3 regions of the Pseudomonas sp. FW305-3-2-15-C-LB1 genome follow, and region 1 is predicted to be linked to each of the others. Evidence: riboswitches for the same ligand, from Rfam matches in the RefSeq annotation. Region 1 holds a riboswitch; each other region holds the start of a gene.

Region 1 (6,281 bases):
GCCTCTGCGTCCAGGCCCGAAGCCAGCAACGCTTCACGCTCACTGCGCACCTTGGCGGCCAGCGGGTTCAGATCGTCAGGTTCGTCCAGCGCAGCCACCGCCTGCACCGCCGCATCGAACAGGCGGATCAGATTGGCAAAGGCATCCCGGAAGAAACCGGACACGCGCAACGTCACATCAACGCGCGGACGATCGAGCAGGCTGACGGGCAGGATTTCAAAGTCATCCACGCGCTGACTGCCCGTCGCCCATACAGGGCGCACGCCCATCAGCGCCATGGCCTGGGCGATGTCATCGCCGCCGGTGCGCATGGTCGCGGTCCCCCAAACCGACAAGCCGAGTTGGCGCAGGTGGTCGCCATGGTCTTGCAGGTGCCGCTCCAGAATCAGGTTGGCGGATTGAAAACCGATGCGCCAGGCGGTGGTGGTAGGCAGGTTGCGCACATCGACGGTGAAGAAGTTGCGCCCGGTCGGCAACACATCCAAACGCCCACGACTCGGCGCACCACTGGGGCCAGCGGGCACGAAACGGCCGCTCAAGGCATCCAGCAAACCGCGCATTTCTGCCGGGCCACAGGCATCCAGCCGAGGTGCCACGACAATACGCAGGCTTTCGATTACGGCCTTCACGTCCTCCCAACCGGGCTCTTCCAATTGCTCAAGCGGCCCTTCCAGGGCTTGCTCGATCAATCGCGCCGCGTAAAGCTCCAAGCGTTCACGGGTATCGCCGGCGGTACGCCACAACTGCCCGTCGATCTTCTGTAGCACCAGCGGCCGGCGTCCGGTCCAGGGTTCGGCCAGGGCGCAGTCCAGCGGGTCGAAGCCCAGTTCGAAGGCCTTGGCCAGCACGCGCAGCAAGCTCGAATGCGGGCCACGGCCATCGCCACGCGGGATGCGCAGCAGTGCCAGCAAGGTATCGATACGCAGGCGACCCTCGGGTGACTCGCCAAAAATATGCAGGCCGTCGCGGATCTGCGATTCCTTCAAGTCGCACAGGTAGGTGTCCAGGCGCGGCAACCACACGGCGGCATCGGCGTCGCTCTCCAGCTCAAGCTCCTGGTCGATGCGGGTTTCGCGCACCAGCTTGAGAATGTCCTTCTGCAGCTCCAGGGCGCGGCGCGGATCGAGCAACTGCGCTTCGTAATATTCGTCCGCCAGCAGCTCCAGGTTACGCAGCGGGCCGTAGGTTTCGGCACGGGTCAGCGGCGGCATCAGGTGGTCGATGATGACTGCCTGGGTGCGCCGCTTGGCCTGGGCGCCCTCGCCCGGGTCATTGACAATAAACGGATATATATTCGGCAGCGGCCCCAGCAACGCATCGGGCCAGCAGTTTTCCGACAGGCCCACGCCCTTGCCCGGCAGCCACTCCAGGTTGCCGTGCTTGCCCACATGGATCACGCCGTGGGCGCCGTAGGTGTGGCGCAGCCAGAAGTAGAACGCCAGGTACGCGTGGGGCGGCACCAGGTCCGGGTCGTGGTACACGGCGCTGGCGTCCACCTGGTAACCCCGCGCCGGCTGGACGCCGATAAACGTCAGGCCCAGGCGCAGGCCGGCGATCATCAGGCGACCGTCGCGACACATCGGATCGTTCTGCGGCGCGCCCCAGCGCTCCAGCACCGCCTGGCGATTGGCTTCGGGCAGGCACTGGAACATCGCCTCGTACTCGTCCAGGCCCAGGCTTTGATGGCAAGGGCGCAGGTCGAGGCTGTGCAGGTCGTTGGTGACGCCGCCGAGCAACTCGTGGATCAACGCCGTGCCACACTCCGGCAATACGTCCGGCAGCGCATAGCCTTCGGCTTGCAAGGCACGCAGGATGTTCAGCGCCGCCGCCGGTGTATCCAGGCCCACGCCGTTGCCGATGCGACCGTCGCGGGTCGGGTAGTTGGCGAGGATCAGCGCAACGCGTTTCTCCGCATTCGGCACCCTCGCCAACTCGACCCAACGCCGCGCCAGCTCGGCGACAAAATCCATGCGTTCCGGCGCAGCGCGGTAGCACACCACATCCGACTGGCTGCGTTCGCTGCGCCAGGCCAGGTCCTTGAAGCTGATGGGCCGGCTGATGATGCGCCCATCCAGCTCCGGCAACGCGATGTGCATCGCCAGGTCGCGGGGGCCGAGGCCCTGCTCGCTGGCCTCCCAGCCGGGCTGGTTGTCCTGGGCACAAATGGCCTGGATCACCGGGATATTGCGGCGAAACGGGCGCAAATGCGGCGCTTCGGGGCTGGATTGGGCGAAGCCGGTGGTATTGAGGATCACCGCCGCGCCGACCTCATCCAGCAGGTCTTCGACCACCGCCAGGCAGCCGGGCTCTTTCAAACTGGCGACCGCCATCGGCAACGGGTTAAGCCCCGCTGCGTGCAGGCGCTGGCAGAACACATCGATAAAACCGGTATTGGCCGCCTGCAAATGGGAGCGGTAGAACAACACCGCCGCCACCGGCCAGTCGGCGTTCCAGTCTGCCTGCCAATGGTTCAGGCGGGCGCTGGCGTGGTGCGGGTGATAGATCGCCGTGCGTGGCAGGGTTTGGGGCTCGGCCCAGGCATAGTCGCGGCACAGGTAGGCGCTGGCCAGGCAACGATAGAAATCCAGGGCATTGCCCAGGCCGCCCTGACGCAGGAAGTGCCACAGCCGATCACGCGCTTCGGCACCGACGGTGCTCAGCCCGCTGAGTTCCGGGTCCGGGCGATCATCCCCCGGCACCAGGATCAGCTGCACACCGCGCTCGGCCAACTCCACCAGACGCTCGATGCCGTAGCGCCAGTAACCGATACCGCCATGCAGCGAAATCAGGATGACCTTGGCGTGGCGCAGCACCTCATCGACGTACAAGTCGACCGAGGCATGGTTCTGCACCTGCATCGGGTTGGCCAGGCGCAGGCTCGGGTAGTCGTCGGGCAATTGCTGGGCCGCTTCGGCCAGCAGCGCCAGGCTGGAATCGCCGCTGCACAGGATCACCAGGTCAGCGGGGGTTTGGCCAAGGTCGGCAATATTGTCGTCCGAGACGAAACCACCGGGCTGGGTCCTGAGCAGGTGCATGGGTCAGACGCTGAGGGCGGCGCGCAGTTGCGCTTCGAGGCCCGCCGCGTCCAGTTCCTGGCCGATCAGCACCAGGCGCGTGGTGCGCGCTTCTTCAGCGCCCCAGGCGCGGTCGAAGTGTTTGTCGAACCGCGTGCCCACACCCTGGATCAGCAGGCGCATCGGTTTGTTCGGGATGGCGGCGAAACCTTTGACGCGCAGGATGCCGTGTTGCACCACCAGTTGCGTCAGGGCATCGAGCAGCAGTGCTTCATCGGCTTGCGGCAAGTCGATGGAAATCGAGTCAAACGCATCGTGGTCGTGGTCGTCTTCACCTTCGTGGTGATGATCGTGGTGGCTGTGGCGGCCGTCGATGTGCTCTTCGGAACCGGCGCCCAGGCCGATCAATACGTCCAGGGGCAAGCGACCACTGCTGGCTTCGACGATCTTCACCGCCGGCGGCAGCTCCTCGGCGACTTCCAGGCGCACGCGAGCCAGGTCTTCGGCATTGATCAGGTCGGCCTTGTTGAGGATCACCAGGTCGGCGCTCGCCAGTTGATCGGCGAACAACTCGTGCAACGGCGATTCGTGGTCCAGGTTCGGGTCGAGTTTGCGCTGTGCGTCCACCTGGTCCGGGAAGGCAGCGAAAGTGCCGGCGGCGACGGCTGGGCTGTCGACCACGGTGATCACCGCATCCACGGTGCAGGCACTGCGGATTTCCGGCCACTGGAAGGCTTGCACCAATGGCTTGGGCAATGCCAGGCCGGAAGTTTCAATGAGGATATGGTCGAGATCGCCGCGGCGGGCGACCAATTCGCGCATCACCGGGAAGAATTCTTCCTGCACGGTGCAGCACAGGCAGCCATTGGCCAATTCGTAGACGCGGCCGTTGGCCTCTTCTTCGGTGCAACCGATGGAGCACTGCTTGAGGATTTCACCGTCGATGCCCAGCTCGCCGAATTCGTTGACGATCACCGCGATGCGACGGCCCTGGGCGTTGTCCAGCATGTGGCGCAGCAAGGTGGTCTTACCCGAGCCGAGGAAGCCGGTGACGATGGTAACGGGGAGTTTGGCCAGTGTTTTCATCGGATGCCCTTGGGGGCGGGCATATGGGACGATTGGCGCTGCGACGGCGCGCAGCAGCGGATTTCGTCACCGGATCACCCCGCCCGGTTGAAGTAGAAAATCGGTTGCGAGGCAGGTCTCCTGGCTTGGGGCTTGCGGGTCTTGCGACCGGCGCTGGCTGCGCCTTCCCGCCTTGTCGGCAGTGGCGTGGCAGTCAGCTGAACCCTTTACAGTTGCGGGGGCAGCCGCGGCTTGGACCGCGTTCCCTTCTTAGCTTCGGCCTGGGCCGAAGAACCTCGAGGGTGCAAGGCTACGCAGTGCTTGGGGGATGGTCAATGATGGGGTTGGGTTGGCTTGAGTACATATCCATTGCTGCGGTAACGGACATGCCCCCAGAACGCACATCCCCAATTGACTCCCCTCCCACCCCCATGCTCTCCTACACATCTTGTTTCGGGTGCCCTGCAAAGGGTGAAACGGGAAACCGGTGACTCATGCACACACGCATGACAGTCCGGTGCTGCCCCCGCAACGGTAAGCGAGCGAAACGTCATATCCACTGTGCCAGTCGGCATGGGAAGGCGACGTTTTCAGGCATTGAGCCCCTCGCAAGCCCGGAGACCGGCCCGAAAAAATCAGATAACAAACCCGCGGTGGGCGGGCGCTGTTCAAAGCCCTGCGTGCCTGGCTCGCGGGGCTTTCATGCGCTCGTTTCACCCTGACACCTGAAAGGGACGCGCCATGTCGATCATCAGCAGCACTTCGCACGCCACCAGCAGCACCTCTACCTTGGGCCAACGCCTGACCGCCGCCATCGGTGCGTCGATCCTCGGCGCGTGCCTGGTGTATTTCGCCGGCTTCTCGCATATCGAGGCGGTACACAACGCTGCCCACGATACCCGCCACAGCGCCGCGTTCCCGTGCCACTGAGGCTTGCCGACATGATCAAGCGTATTGCGCAAACCGCAGGTTTCACCGGCCTTCTGGCTGCCCTGTTGCTGACTTTGCTGCAAAGTTTCTGGGTCGCCCCGCTGATTCTGCAGGCGGAGACCTTTGAAAAGGCCCCGGCAGCGACTGAACTGCACGAACACGCCGACGGCGCAACTGCACATACCCATGACGCCGAAGCCTGGGAGCCTGAAGACGGCTGGCAGCGCGTGCTGTCCACCACGGGTGGAAACCTGGTGGTCGCCGTTGGCTTCGCCCTGATGCTGGCCGGCCTGTACACCCTGCGTGCACCAACCCGTACCGCCCAAGGCCTGCTCTGGGGCCTGGCGGGTTATGCGACCTTTGTACTGGCGCCTACCCTGGGCCTGCCGCCCGAGCTGCCGGGCACCGCCGCCGCTGACCTGGCACAACGGCAGATCTGGTGGATCGGTACTGCCGCGTCTACTGCAGCCGGTATCGCGCTGATCGTGTTCGGTCGCAACTGGCTGCTCAAGGCGCTGGGCGCGGCAATCCTGGTGGTGCCGCACGTGATCGGCGCGCCACAACCGCAAGTGCATTCGATGCTGGCCCCGGAAGCACTGGAAGCGCAGTTCAAGATTGCTTCGCAGCTGACCAACGTGGCGTTCTGGCTGGCCCTCGGCCTGATCAGCGCCTGGCTGTTCCGCCGCAACCGTGACGATCGATACTCGGCGTGAAACTGGTCGTCGGCCTGGGCTGCCGGGAGGGCTGTGATGTCCACACTCTGCTGGCCTTGTTTGACGCCGCCCTCGTCGAGGGCGGTATCGAGCGCCACCGTATCACTGCGCTGGCCAGTCTTGATCGCAAACAGGAAGAACCCGGGCTACTGGCCTTGGCCGCGCGGCTGAACCTGCCGTTGCAGTGTTTCAACGCTGAACGACTGGCGATTTATGCCGACCGGCTGAGCCATAAATCGGACGTGGCTTTTGCCCACACCGGCTGTTACGGCATCGCCGAAAGCGCCGCCCTGGCCCTGGCCGAACAGCTCGCCAACGCCCCTGCGCACCTGCTGATCACCCGCCAGAAAACCGCCCTGGCCACCTTTGCATTGGCGTGCGCCGACTGAAAACCCGATAATCGCCCCTTTCGATCATGAGCAGATTTCATGCTCGCCCGTTTTTCATCAGGATTTCCCATGACCGTCTACTTCATCGGCGCAGGCCCCGGCGACCCGGAATTGATCACCGTCAAAGGCCAACGGCTGATCCGCAGTTGCCCGGTGATCATCTATGCCGG
Region 2 (6,281 bases), on a different contig from region 1:
CCAGCGCCACGGCGTCGAATACGCGGATGGCGTCGTCGGTGTCGGCCTGTTGCTCCACCACGGCCAGTTGCTGCGCGATGGCGCGGCGGGACAGCGTGCCCAGGCGCTGGCCGCCCAGCAGCACGTCGCCGGACGCCGGTGCACGTAGCCCGGCCAACAGCTTGAGCAAGGTGGATTTGCCGGAGCCATTCGGGCCGACGATGCCGAGGGTTTCGCCCAATTGCACGTCCAGATGAATATCACGCAGCAACTCGGCCTCGCGCACCTTGAAGCCCAACCCGCTGCAACTGAGGACGGTCATCGCGCATTCCTCCGGCCGATCAGGATCAGCGCAAACACCGGTGCACCGACCAGTGCGGTGACCACGCCGACCGGAATCACCTGGCCCTTGATCAGCGTGCGCGACAGCACATCCGCCGCAATCAGGAACAACGCGCCACCCAAGGCGCTGGCGGGCAACAGCCGCGAATGCCCGGTGCCAAGCAACAGGCGCACGGCATGGGGAATCACCAGCCCGACAAAGCCGATAGAGCCGACAATCGACACCATCACTGCCGTCACCAGCGCCGCGCAGCCCACCAGCACAAATTGCACGCGGCGCACCGGAATACCGAGTGACGCCGCCGAGTCGCTGCCAAAGGTAAACGCATCCAGCGCCCGGCGGTGCCACAGGCACACGGCCAGGCCGGCGACCGCCACCGGCACCGCCAGCCACACCGAGGGCCAACGCACGCCGCTTAGATTGCCGAGCAGCCAGAACAGGATGCCGCGCGCCTGTTCGGAGCTGGCCGACTTTGTGATCAGGAACGCGGTGAGCGCATTGAACAATTGCGAGCCGGCAATACCGGCGAGGATGATCTGGCCGGTGCCACTGACCGAACCGCTGGCCCGCGCCAACAGGATCACCAGGGCAAACGCCGCCATCGCGCCGATAAACGCGCCCGCCGACAACGACACCAAGCCGCCGCCCACACCCATCAACGCCACCAGCACCGCACCGGTCGAAGCGCCGGCGCTGATGCCCAGCAGGTAGGGATCGGCCAGCGGGTTGCGCAACAGCGATTGCAAAATCACCCCGCAGGTGGCCAGCCCGGCACCGCAGGCGGCGGCGACCAGGGCGCGGGTGAGGCGGTAGTTCCACACCACGCCTTCATCGATGGGGTCGAGCACGTAGCCGGCGCCCCACAGTTTGTTGGCGAGTACCTGGAGCACCACCTGTGGCGAGATGGCGGTTTCACCAATGGCCACGCCGGCGAGGACGGCAACCAGGAGCAGGGCCAGGGCGAGCAGGGTGCGCATCATTTTGGCAGGTCGTAGCCGTCGATGGCCGTGGCCAGTTGTTCAAGGCCGTCGAACATGCGGATGCTGGCCTGCAACGCCAGGGCGTCGAGGATGATGATGCGGTTGTTTTTCACCGCGTCCATGTTGCGCGTTACCGGGTCGCTGCGCAGGAAGGCGAGTTTCTTTTCATGGTCGTCGGCCGGGTAGCGGCGGCGGTCCATGCGCGCGATGACGAGGAAGGTCGGGTTGGCCTTGGCGATGGTTTCCCAACCCACGGCGGGCCACTCTTCATCGGACTGCACCACGTTGGAAAGGCCCAGGGTTTGCAGCATGAATTCGGGGATGCCTTTGTGGCCGGCCACGTATGGATCGCTGGCCATCTCGGCACTGGAGAACCACACCAGCGCGCTGGCCTGCTTGAGGCCTTTGCCCTGCACGGTGGCGACGGATTTGGCCAGGCGCGCCTTGAGCTCGTCGTTCAGCTGCTGGCCGCGCTCCTGCACGTCGAAGATCTGCGCCAGTTGGCGGATGCTTTTATAGATGGTCTCGATGCGAAACGGCTCCAGCCGTGTGCCGTCGGCGCCCACCAGGTTGTCCTTGCCTTCGCAGTCGGAGGGCAGCAGGTAGGTGGGGATCTTCAGTTCATGGAACTGCTCGCGGGTACCGACCACGCCTTGCGCGCCGACCACCCATTCCAGCTCGGCGGCCACCAGTTGCGGGCGCTTGGCGATCACGGCTTCGAAGCTCGGTTCGTTGTTGGCCAGGCGCTCGATTTTATCGTTCTGTGCCTTGTACTGCGGCAACACACTGTTGAACCACAGCGAGGTGCCGACCACTTTATCGGCCACGCCCAGGGCATACAGCATCTCGGTGGCGGCCTGGCCGATGGTCACGCTGCGGGCGGGAGCTTGCGCAAAGGTGATCTGGCTGCCGCAGTTTTCCACCGTCAGCGGGTAGTGAGTGGGCGCGGCTTGGGCCAGGGCACAGAAGCCAACGCCTGTGAGCAGGGCGGTAACGCGTGGCAGCATGGGGCGATCTCCGAGTGAAGCGTACGTGCCATTCGGAAATTCACTCTCGGGCTCCGGGGGAGCGACAGGCAAGAATGTCCTTCCCGGACACCCCGCCGGTTAGTGATTGAGCTTGGGCCGGCAGGTCTCCTGACTGATGCGTCGTCGCCAGGCTCCAGCCTTCCCGGACGAGGTCCAGTGGCATCGAGGAGCAGGCTCGGCATCTACAGTTGCGGGGGCAGTTCCGGTTGGCGCGGGTGTACCGCGCCTCGGATTCCCTATTAGTCCCGTTTGGGAACCGGCGCGGTATGGTAGTTGATTAAGGCGGGGCGACATAGCCCACGGCGTGCCCGGTCAGAGACGAATGTCCTCGGGCCCCTGGATCAGCGCTTCGATGCGCGTGCCGGTGGCGCGTTCTTCGTTGCTGAAGCCGTCGTAGTCGGCCAGGTTGCCGAAGCGGATGCCGGTCAGGCGCTCGATCTGGATCACGCTGCGCTGGTAGGTGCGCAGCTGGCCGAACACTAGCTCCAATTGGCCCAGTTCGCGGCTCTGATCGATCATGTAGGCGCTGGCCGAAGGCTTGCCGTCATCGCTCAGGTAGGCGACCACCTTCCAGAACGCCTTGGGGATCTGCACGCCCCGGTAAATGCGGTCGTCGTCAGCGAACACCGGGCCGCTGAACACCGTGGCCCGGGCTTTCCAGCGTTGGGTGTTGTCGAGGATGTAGTCTTCGAGTTCCAGCCAGGTCTTCTGGTTGAACCCGCTCATCTGCGGCGAGCAGTTGGTGAAGTGGAAAGTGTCGAGGTTGGCGGTTTGCGCCACGTCGCCCCAATTGGGGTCCTGGCGGCGCACCAGGTGGCCGCGGTCCAGGCCATTGCCGGCGTAGAGCGCTTCGCCGACTTGGGCGTCGACCGGCAGGCGGCCATCGTAGGCCCAGGTGTCGTTGCTGCGGATGATGTCCACATGCTGGCCGCCGTCGATGTTGACGCCCACATACAGCGCGAGGCGCTTGGCGCGTGACATCGTTATGGAGAAGTGCGTGTAGTCCAGGCGCTTCTGGGCATCGCTCGCCAACGCTTCTTCCAGCGTGGGCCAGGGCACCCCGAAGCTGCCGAGAAAGTCCTCCGCGTAGCCACGCCGGTCCTTCAAGTCTTTGGCCGGCGTGACGCGGGGTGTCGCTGCGCGTGCCTCCAGCAGCGTGGGGCTCGGCGCGATCAATGGGCGCAGGTCGGCAAGCCGGGGGCGGTAGGCAAGGTCGATTTTGGCTTTACGTGCGGGCATCGGTCAGTCCTCCTTGGATAAACACGACTGCAACATAGATTAATGACAATTGATCATACGCACTAACCCCTGGGGGCTATCCTCAAACGGTCATCCGGACGTTCAGCACACGCCAACAAGGAGCCAGCCCATGTGTGATCGCCATTACCGTAACCCGATTTTCTGCCTGATCCCGCCCTATATGCTCGACCAGATCGCGCGTAACGGTGACAAAGCGCAACGGGATGTCGCGCTGCGTACCCGCGCCAAGGACAGCACCTTCCGCTCGCTGCGCATGGTCGCGGTGCCCGCCAAGGGCCCGGCGCACCTGGCGCTGGCCATGGGCGCCGACAAACGACGCTCGATCTACAGCGCCGAGGGCAGCGACAGCCTGCCGGGCAAACTCATCCGTGGCGAAGGCCAGCCCGTCAGTGGCGACGCGGCGGTGGACGAGGCCTATGATGGGCTGGGTGCCACCTTCGACTTTTTCGATCAGGTCTTTGACCGCAACTCCATCGACGATGCCGGCATGGCCCTGGACGCTACCGTGCACTTTGGCCAGAACTACAACAATGCGTTCTGGAACTCGACCCAGATGGTGTTCGGGGATGGGGACGGCGAGCTGTTCAACCGCTTCACGGTCGCCCTCGACGTGATTGGCCATGAGCTGGCCCACGGTGTGACCGAGGATGAGGCCAAGCTGATGTATTTCAATCAGTCCGGCGCGTTGAACGAGTCGCTGTCGGACGTGTTCGGTTCGTTGATCAAGCAATATTCGTTGAAACAAAAGGCCGAGGACGCCGATTGGCTGATCGGCAAAGGGTTGTTTACCAAGAAGATCAAAGGCACCGCGCTGCGCTCGATGAAAGCCCCCGGCACCGCGTTTGACGACAAGCTGCTGGGCAAGGACCCTCAGCCCGGGCACATGGATGATTTTGTGCAGACCTACGAGGACAATGGCGGGGTGCATATCAATTCCGGTATTCCCAACCATGCGTTTTACCAGGTGGCGACGAAAATCGGCGGGTTTGCCTGGGAACGTGCCGGGCGCATCTGGTACGACGCGTTGCGTGATGCGCGGTTGCGGCCGAACTCAGGGTTTTTGCGCTTTGCACGCATTACCTACGATGTTGCCGGTCGCCTCTACGGCGCGAACAAGGATGAGCAGAAGGCGGTCAAGGAGGGCTGGAAGGCGGTCGGTATTTCAGTCTGACGTGAGGAGCAACCATGCAAATTTCGCTGAAGGAAAACGGCGGGCCTGCTTTTTTTCCGGGCCTGGCCAAGCCGCGTACGGTTGAGCTGGACAGCCTGCCCGAGCAGGACCAGCAGGAGTTGCGGCAGTTGGTCGAGGCGTGCGACTTCTTTCAACTGCCGCAAAGCAGTGAACCCGCGCCCGGTAACCCGGGCCAGGTGCATTACACCCTGACGGTGAAGGAGGACCAGCGCGAACACACGGTCTGTGTGCTCGCGCCAGTGAAGTCGCAGGCGCTGGAGGGGTTGGTGCAGTGTGTGCGGCGGCATATTCGTGCATAAACAATTTCAGGCCACCGCATGCCTGTGGTGAGCCACAGGTCAGGCGCTGCTCTGATTTATGTGCGATCCAGCCACACGGTCTGCGCGTTGCAGAACTCGCGGACACCGAAGTGAGACAACTCGCGGCCGAACCCGCTTTTCTTGATCCCGCCAAACGCCACCCGAGGGTCGGAGACGCTGAAGGCATTGACGAAGATGCCGCCGGTTTCCAGCTGATTGGCGATGTCCCGCGCCTTCGCCGGGTCGCTGGTGAAGATGCTCGCGGTAAGGCCGAACTCGCTGTCATTCGCCAGGGCCACGGCGTGGTCGGCGTCGCGGGCGGTGATGATCGAGGCCACGGGGCCGAACAGTTCCTGTTTGAACGAGGTCATCTGGTCGGTGACGTTGGCCAGTACGGTCGGCGCATAGTAATTGCCGGCGCCGGGTATTTTATGGCCGCCCAGCAGCAGGGTGGCACCTTCTTCCAGAGTCGCCTGGACCTGGCCATGCAGCTCGTCGCGCAGGTCGAAGCGGGCCATCGGGCCGATGTAGGTGGCGGCTGAAGTCGGGTCGCCCATCACCAGGGCGCGGCTGGCTTCGAGGAATCTGGCGGTGAAGGCTTGCACCACACCTTTTTCGATGATCAGGCGCTTGGCGGCGGCGCAGACCTGGCCGCTGTTCTGGAAGCGGCCGATCAGGGCGGCTTGTACGGCGGCATCGAGGTCGGCGTCGTTGAGCACGATGAACGGGTCGGAGCCGCCCAGTTCCAGCACGCATTTTTTCAATGCGGCACCGGCCTGGGAGCCGATGGCGATACCGGCGCGCACGCTGCCGGTGAGGGTGACGGCGGCGATGCGTGGGTCGGCGATGGCTTGGGAGACGCCGTCGTTGGTCACGTTGACCACTTCAAACAGGCCTTTGGCAAAACCGGCGGTGTGGAACGCCTGCTGGATCAGGTAAGCGCTGCCCATCACGTTGGGTGCGTGTTTGAGCACGTAGGTGTTGCCGGCCAGCATGGTCGGCACGGCGCCGCGCAGCACTTGCCACACCGGGAAGTTCCACGGCATCACCGCGAAGATCGGACCCAGTGGGCGGTATTCGATCTGGGCGCTGCCGTTGTCCACCTGCGTCGGTTCCGGGGCGAGCATGGTCGGGCCGTGGGCGGCATACCACTCGCTGAGCTGCGCGCATTTTTCGATTTCGGCACGGGCCTGGGCGATG
Region 3 (6,281 bases), on a different contig from region 1:
CCAGGGCCAGGGCGCGAGCCCGCTGGACAGGTCGAGCCAGTCGGCTTCGGCTATCCCGTACTGAATCGCTGCCTTGCGCAGCCGGCCACCATGCTCAAGCATAGAATTGCGCCCCCGCGCACAGGATCAGCAGCCACAACCATACGCCGCGCTGCACCAGTTGCCAGCCCCGATCGATGGAATCGGCATCCGCCGCCGGGCCTTCGCCCAGTTGCGGACGATGGTGCACTTCGCCGTGATAGATCGCGGCACCGCCCAGTTCCACGCCCAGGGCGCCCGCACCAGCGGCCATGACCGGGCCGGCGTTGGGGCTGTCCCAGGTCGGGCCCTGGGTGCGCCAGCATTTGAGCGCCAGCCGGGTCTTGCCCAGCAACGCGTAGGTCAACGCCACCAGGCGTGCGGGAATGTAGTTCAGCACATCGTCGATTTTTGCCGCCGCCCAACCAAAGCGCTCAAAGCGCTCGTTACGATAACCCCACATGGCGTCGAGGGTGTTGCTCAGGCGGTAAAGCACCACGCCCGGCACACCGGCCACCACAAACCAGAAAATCGCAGCGAACACCGCATCGCTGCCGTTCTCCAGCACCGATTCGGTGGCGGCACGGGCGACTTCGGTGCGGTCCAGCTCGCTGGTCTGGCGGCTGACCAGGTAGCTCACGCGTTTGCGCGCCGCCTCCAAGTCATCACTGCGCAGGGCCTGGGCCACCGGGATCACATGCTCGCCAAGGCTGCGCATGCCAAGGGCGCAGTACAACGCCAGGATCTCCAGTACCCAGCCAATGTAAGGCGCCCACGACAAGGCCGTGGCCAGCAGCGTCAGCGGCACCACGGCGATAAACCACGCGGTCACGCCATGGCTGCGCCAGCCACGGCCACCGGTATTGAAACGTTGCTCGATGCGCCCGGCAAAATTGCCGAACGCCACCAGCGGATGCCAGCGCCTGGGTTCGCCCAGCAGCGCATCCAGCGCGACTGCAGCGACACACAGCAAGGCCACACTCATTGACTCACTCCCCACGCATTTTCATACAACATGTCACTCAACGGTCGAGGCTCGGTCCAGCCTTCGAGCTGCAACATCGGTGCCGGGTAGAACTCGGCCACCGGCCCCAGGCACAACACGGCCAGGGGTTTCGCACCGGGCGGCAAACCCAGCAGATCGGCCAGCGCCTGGGGTTCGAACAACGAGACCCAGCCCATGCCCAGGCCTTCGACCCGCGCCGCCAGCCACAAATTCTGGATAGCACAGGACAAAGACGCCATGTCCATTTCCGGCAGGGTGCGACGCCCGAAGATGTGCCGCTCGCGATCATCCATCAACGCCGCTACCAGCACTTCGGCACAGTCGTGAATGCCTTCGACCTTGAGCTTCATGAACTCATCGGAACGCTCGCCCAGGGCTTCGGCGGTGCGTACGCGTTCTTCTTCCACCACCTGTTGAATCTGCCCACGCAACTGGCGATCGCTGATGCGAATAAAGCGCCAGGGCTGCATCAGGCCGACGCTGGGCGCCTGGTGTGCGGCCTGGAGCAAGCGGTGGAGCAGCTCGGGGGCGACAGTGCCGCCGCTGAAGTGGCGCATGTCGCGGCGTTCGGCGATGGCGCGGTAGACGGCGTCGCGGTCGGCCTGGGGAAAAGCGTTGTCGCTCATAGTGCTGGATCGGGCGCGAACAATGCGGCCACCGCCTGGGGATTGGATGGGAAATAGAAGTGTACGTAGGACGCCGTCATCCGCCCCTGCCGATACACCGCCTCGGCACCGCGCCCGCCATTGGGGCTCAGGCCACGGGCAATCGGTTGCCATTCAGTGGTGGTCAGGGAGTGGTGATAGGTATGGCCACGCAGGGTGCCTTCCGGTAATTCGACGTTTTGCAGGGCCAAGGCCGCCAGTTTCTTTTGCATCACCGCGTCGCCCTGCAACAGGCCGAGCAGTTCAGCGCGGATGCCGTCGACATCGGTCAGCGAGTCCAGCAGGTAGAGCATGCCGCCGCATTCGGCAAGCAAGGGTTTGCCGACCGCGTGGTGAGCGCGAATGGCGTCGAGCATCGGGATGTTTTCCGACAGCGCCTGGTGGTGCAATTCCGGGTAACCGCCGGGCAGGTAGAGGCTGTCGGCATCAGGCAATTGGCGATCGTGAATCGGCGAGAAAAACGTCAGCTCAGCGCCCATTGCGCGCAGCAGGTCGAGACTCGCGCCGTAGGTAAAGGCGAAGGCCTCATCGCGGGCCACGGCAATGCGCACGCCCTTGAGCAACGGCTCAGCCTCGATCACTTGGGGCGCAGCGAACGTCACCGGCGGCGCCAAGGCGACTTCGCAACTGCTGCCCAACGCTTGGGCGGCGGCGTCCAGGCGTACATCGAGGTCATTCAGTTCGCTCGCTTGCACCAGGCCGAGGTGGCGACTGGGCAGTTCGATACCGGTCTCGCGTGACAATGCGCCATACCAGCGCAGGCCCTCGGTGAGGCTGCCTTCGAGCAGTTGCGCATGACGCAGGGTGCCGACACGGTTGGCCAATACACCGGCGAATGGCAGATCCGGCTGATAGCGCGCCAGGCCCAATGCCAACGCGCCGAAGGTCTGCGCCATGGCCGTGCCGTCGATCACCCCCAGCACCGGCACGCCGAAGTGTCGCGCCAGGTCGGCGCTGGAGGGTGTGCCGTCGAACAGGCCCATCACGCCTTCGATCAGGATCAGGTCTGCCTCCCCCGCCGCTTCCCACAGCAAACGACGACTTTCCTGCTCGCCCACCATCCACATATCCAACTGATACACCGGCGCACCGCTGGCGCGTTCGTGGATCATCGGGTCGAGAAAGTCCGGGCCGCATTTGAACACGCGCACCTTGCGCCCCAGGTTGCGGTGCAAACGGGCGAGCGCGGCGGTGACGGTGGTTTTGCCCTGGCCGGACGCCGGAGCGGCGATCAAAACGGCAGGGCAATGACGGGGCTGATTCAAAGTTCGACGCCCTTCTGTGCCTTGATACCGGCCTGGAACGCGTGCTTGAGCATGCCCATTTCGGTGACGGTGTCGCCCATTTCGATCAACTCGGGCTTGGCGCCACGGCCGGTGACCACCACGTGTTGCATCGGTGGACGGGCTTGCAGGTCGCTGAGGACCTGGTCCAGGTCGAGGTAGCCGTGCTTGAGCGCGATGTTCAGTTCGTCCAGCACCACCAGGCCGATGGAGGGGTCCTGCAGCAATTCGCGGGAGACTGCCCAGGCGGCCTCGGCGGCGGCGATGTCGCGCTGGCGGTCCTGGGTTTCCCAGGTGAAGCCTTCGCCCATTACATGGAAGCGCACTTGCTCGGGGAAGCGACGGAAGAACAATTCTTCTCCAGTGCTGTTGCGCCCCTTGATGAACTGCACCACACCGCACTGCATGCCGTGGCCCATGGCACGGGCCAACATGCCGAACGCGGAGCTGCTTTTACCTTTGCCGTTGCCGGTCAGCACCAGCAGCAGACCGCATTCGTTGGGGGAGTTGGCGATGCGCTCGTCGATCACGGCTTTTTTGCGCAGCATGCGCGCCAGGTGGCGTTCGTCGCGGTCGGGGGAATCGGTCATGGCAGCTCTCCGTTGGGGCTGGACAAAAACGGCGGGCAGGAAAAAAGAAAAGCAGACAGCCAAGCATCGCCCACCGTGATGCTGTTGGATGTTGCAGGCCGGTCTCCGGGCTCATGAGTGGCGTGCTGGCTGAAGGCAGGCCAACGCTGCGCCTTCCCATATCGCAGGCGATACAGTGGCAAAAGGCAGCGTCTTGACTCATTTACCGTTGCGGGGGCAGCGCCGGAATCGCGGCGGCACTGTGTAGAAGTGCGCTCACTCACCGGCTTCCCTGTTTCACTCTGTCGACCCGTGGGTCACAGAGCACCTGGAACAAGCGGCGAAGGGTAGTAGGTTGGGGGTGGAGCGTCAATTAAAGCAACTTGAAGTCGACACAAAACAACTGTGGGAGGGGGCTTGCCCCCTCCCACATTTCGATTCGAGTCTGGCGCTAAGGATTGCGTGCCAGGTTGCCCGGCAAAACGCGCTTGGCGCTCAAATAGGCATTCTGCCAATAGGCCTTGGACAACGTGTCCAGCTTCACCGTACCGCCGGTTTGTGGCGCATGCACAAAGCGCCCTTCACCCACGTAGATTCCGGCGTGGCTGACCTGGGAACCGCCACCGGTGGCGAAGAACAGCAGGTCGCCGGTCTGCAGGTTCTGCTCGCTGACGTCCTGCGCGCGCATTACGATCAACTCGCGGGTGGTACGCGGCAGGGAAATCCCGGCGGCATCGCGGAAGACAAACCCGATCAGGCCGCTGCAATCAAACCCGGAGTCCGGCGTGTTGCCGCCCCAACGGTAAGGCGTGCCGACCAGGCCCAGCGCGCGGAAGAGTACGTCTTCAGCTGCGGGCGAGAAATTCTGGGTGGAATAGTTGAACACCGGCTTGGGCTTCACCGCTACGGGAGCGGGCGGCGGTGTGCGGCTTGCGCAGGCGCTGAGGAGCGCGGCGCAAACAATGAGAATCAGGCGGGCCGAGGTCGACATGTGCAGAACAATCCTGGTCTGGATGCGGCTTTCGCTGCCGAACGCTGAAAACCAGAACGCGCAAGCAAAGCTCGCGCGAACGGATTACAACAATGTCCAGGGATTCTAGCGCTTACACGTCAAACTTCAAGTATCACTTTAAGTTTACTTGCTAGCGGTAACCGTCGTCGGGGCCATGGCGAGTGCGCGCTTGGCTTCGATGAAGGTTTTGCTCCAGTAGCTGTCACCCAGGTTATCGACCCGGACACCGCCACTGCGACGGCTGCTGGAGTGGATAAACTGGTTATCGCCCAGGTAGATACCGGCGTGGCTCACACGACCACGGCCTGCCGTACTGAAGAAAAGCAGATCGCCAGGCTTGAGGTTGTTGCGTGCGACCAACGGTGCATTCACGTTGATCATTTCGCGGGTGGAGCGCGGCAGATTCATGCCGGCCTCTTCACGAAACAGGTAGCCGATGAAACCGCTGCAGTCGAAACCGGCTTCAGAGGTACCACCGAAACGGTAACGGGTACCGATCAGGGACATGCCGCGTTCGAGGATGCTGTCGGCCAGGACTGGAAGCTGATAAGGCTTGTTGCCGGCGAAGTCGGCCAGTTCCTTTTCCGTTGCGACTTCTTCCTCATAAACAGAGGCAGATTGTGCAGCAACGAATTTTGCCTGATTTTGAACCTGTGGTTTCTGCTGATCGACCACCTGCTGAGGGTGGGAGGCGCAACCAAACAACAGGGTAACGAGTGCGAGGGGCACGAGGGGTGCGAAGCGATTTAGCATGGGCACGACCGTGGCTGATATGTAAAGAAGTCGAGACTATGCCTTCTATCACATCGATTTGCAAATTCAATCGTGCTCTATGTGACTTCGCGATTGGACTATGACATCTAAGCCGTAATTCCATTTATCGGTTCGAATGCGATGCCCAGCCGGCAGAAACGCAGGTTTTCTGGCGCCCGTAAAATGGCGAACCGCGTAAATTCAATGAGTTACCAGCCCAACGTTTCCTTGAGAAAAGGGATCGTCAATTTTCTTTGAGCCTGCAAGGACGCCTGATCGAGCTGCTCGAGCAAATCGAACAGCGCACTCATGCTGCGGGTGCCTCGAGTAAGGATAAAGTGCCCGACTTCGTCGGTGAGGTGCAGGCCGCGACGGGAGGCCCGCAATTGCAGGGCACGCAATTTGTCTTCGTCGGACAGCGGGCGCATCTGGAAGATCAGCGCCAGGGTCATGCGCGACTTGAGGTCGGCCAGCTTGATCGGCAACTCGCGTGGCGAAGTCGACGCGGCAATCAGCAGGCGCCGACCGCTGTCACGCAAGCGATTGAACAGGTGAAACAGCGCTTCTTCCCAATCCGCCTTGCCGGCGATCGCCTGCAAGTCATCCAGGCACACCAGTTCGTATTGCTCAAGGTGATCGAAGATGCCGATACCGCGATCCATCAACTCGGCCAACGGCAGGTACACCGCCGGTTCGCCCATCTGCTCGAACCGCAGGCACGCAGCCTGCAACAGGTGGGTACGCCCTACGCCGTGCTTGCCCCACAGATAGATCAGGCTTTCAGTCCACCCGGCGTCGGCTTCGCAGAGCCGCTCGACATAGCCGAGTGCAGCGGCATTGGCGCCTGGGTAGTAGTTGATGAAGGTGGCGTCGTCACGCAGACGCACACCCAAGGGCAGCTGAATCGGTTTCATGCTGACTGAACGGCTCCGAACGAACCGTTAGTGGCCTCTGTGTAAAGTTTGCAAAGTTTAT

The links. A riboswitch is a leader RNA that binds a small molecule or an ion and turns the genes downstream of it on or off. The one in region 1 is predicted to bind cobalamin.
Positions count from the first base shown of each region.
Region 2: linked by a shared signal. The riboswitch ahead of AC3WP7_RS03940 (ABC transporter substrate-binding protein) and the one ahead of cobW (cobalamin biosynthesis protein CobW) in region 1 are both predicted to bind cobalamin.
Region 3: linked by a shared signal. The riboswitch ahead of cobO (cob(I)yrinic acid a,c-diamide adenosyltransferase) and the one ahead of cobW (cobalamin biosynthesis protein CobW) in region 1 are both predicted to bind cobalamin.

Region 1 covers NZ_JBYSZX010000012.1:53,138-59,418, reverse strand. Annotated here, with positions in the region: gene cobN (cobaltochelatase subunit CobN) at 1-3,035, opposite strand, end outside; gene cobW (cobalamin biosynthesis protein CobW) at 3,039-4,100, opposite strand; cobalamin riboswitch at 4,194-4,393, opposite strand; cobalamin riboswitch at 4,518-4,723, shown strand; gene AC3WP7_RS21545 (CbtB domain-containing protein) at 4,821-5,009, shown strand; gene AC3WP7_RS21540 (CbtA family protein) at 5,021-5,722, shown strand; gene AC3WP7_RS21535 (cobalamin biosynthesis protein) at 5,719-6,111, shown strand; gene cobM (precorrin-4 C(11)-methyltransferase) at 6,181-6,281, shown strand, end outside.
Region 2 covers NZ_JBYSZX010000002.1:7,129-13,409, reverse strand. Annotated here, with positions in the region: gene AC3WP7_RS03950 (ABC transporter ATP-binding protein) at 1-301, opposite strand, end outside; gene AC3WP7_RS03945 (FecCD family ABC transporter permease) at 298-1,302, opposite strand; gene AC3WP7_RS03940 (ABC transporter substrate-binding protein) at 1,299-2,309, opposite strand; cobalamin riboswitch at 2,412-2,606, opposite strand; gene AC3WP7_RS03935 (DNA/RNA non-specific endonuclease) at 2,643-3,569, opposite strand; gene AC3WP7_RS03930 (M4 family metallopeptidase) at 3,700-4,761, shown strand; gene AC3WP7_RS03925 (protealysin inhibitor emfourin) at 4,776-5,081, shown strand; gene AC3WP7_RS03920 (aldehyde dehydrogenase family protein) at 5,138-6,281, opposite strand, start outside.
Region 3 covers NZ_JBYSZX010000002.1:341,025-347,305, forward strand. Annotated here, with positions in the region: gene cobD (threonine-phosphate decarboxylase CobD) at 1-102, opposite strand, end outside; gene cbiB (adenosylcobinamide-phosphate synthase CbiB) at 95-1,003, opposite strand; gene bluB (5,6-dimethylbenzimidazole synthase) at 1,000-1,650, opposite strand; gene AC3WP7_RS05390 (cobyrinic acid a,c-diamide synthase CobB) at 1,647-2,954, opposite strand; gene cobO (cob(I)yrinic acid a,c-diamide adenosyltransferase) at 2,951-3,562, opposite strand; cobalamin riboswitch at 3,642-3,888, opposite strand; gene AC3WP7_RS05400 (C40 family peptidase) at 3,993-4,532, opposite strand; gene AC3WP7_RS05405 (C40 family peptidase) at 4,677-5,306, opposite strand; gene hda (DnaA regulatory inactivator Hda) at 5,516-6,220, opposite strand.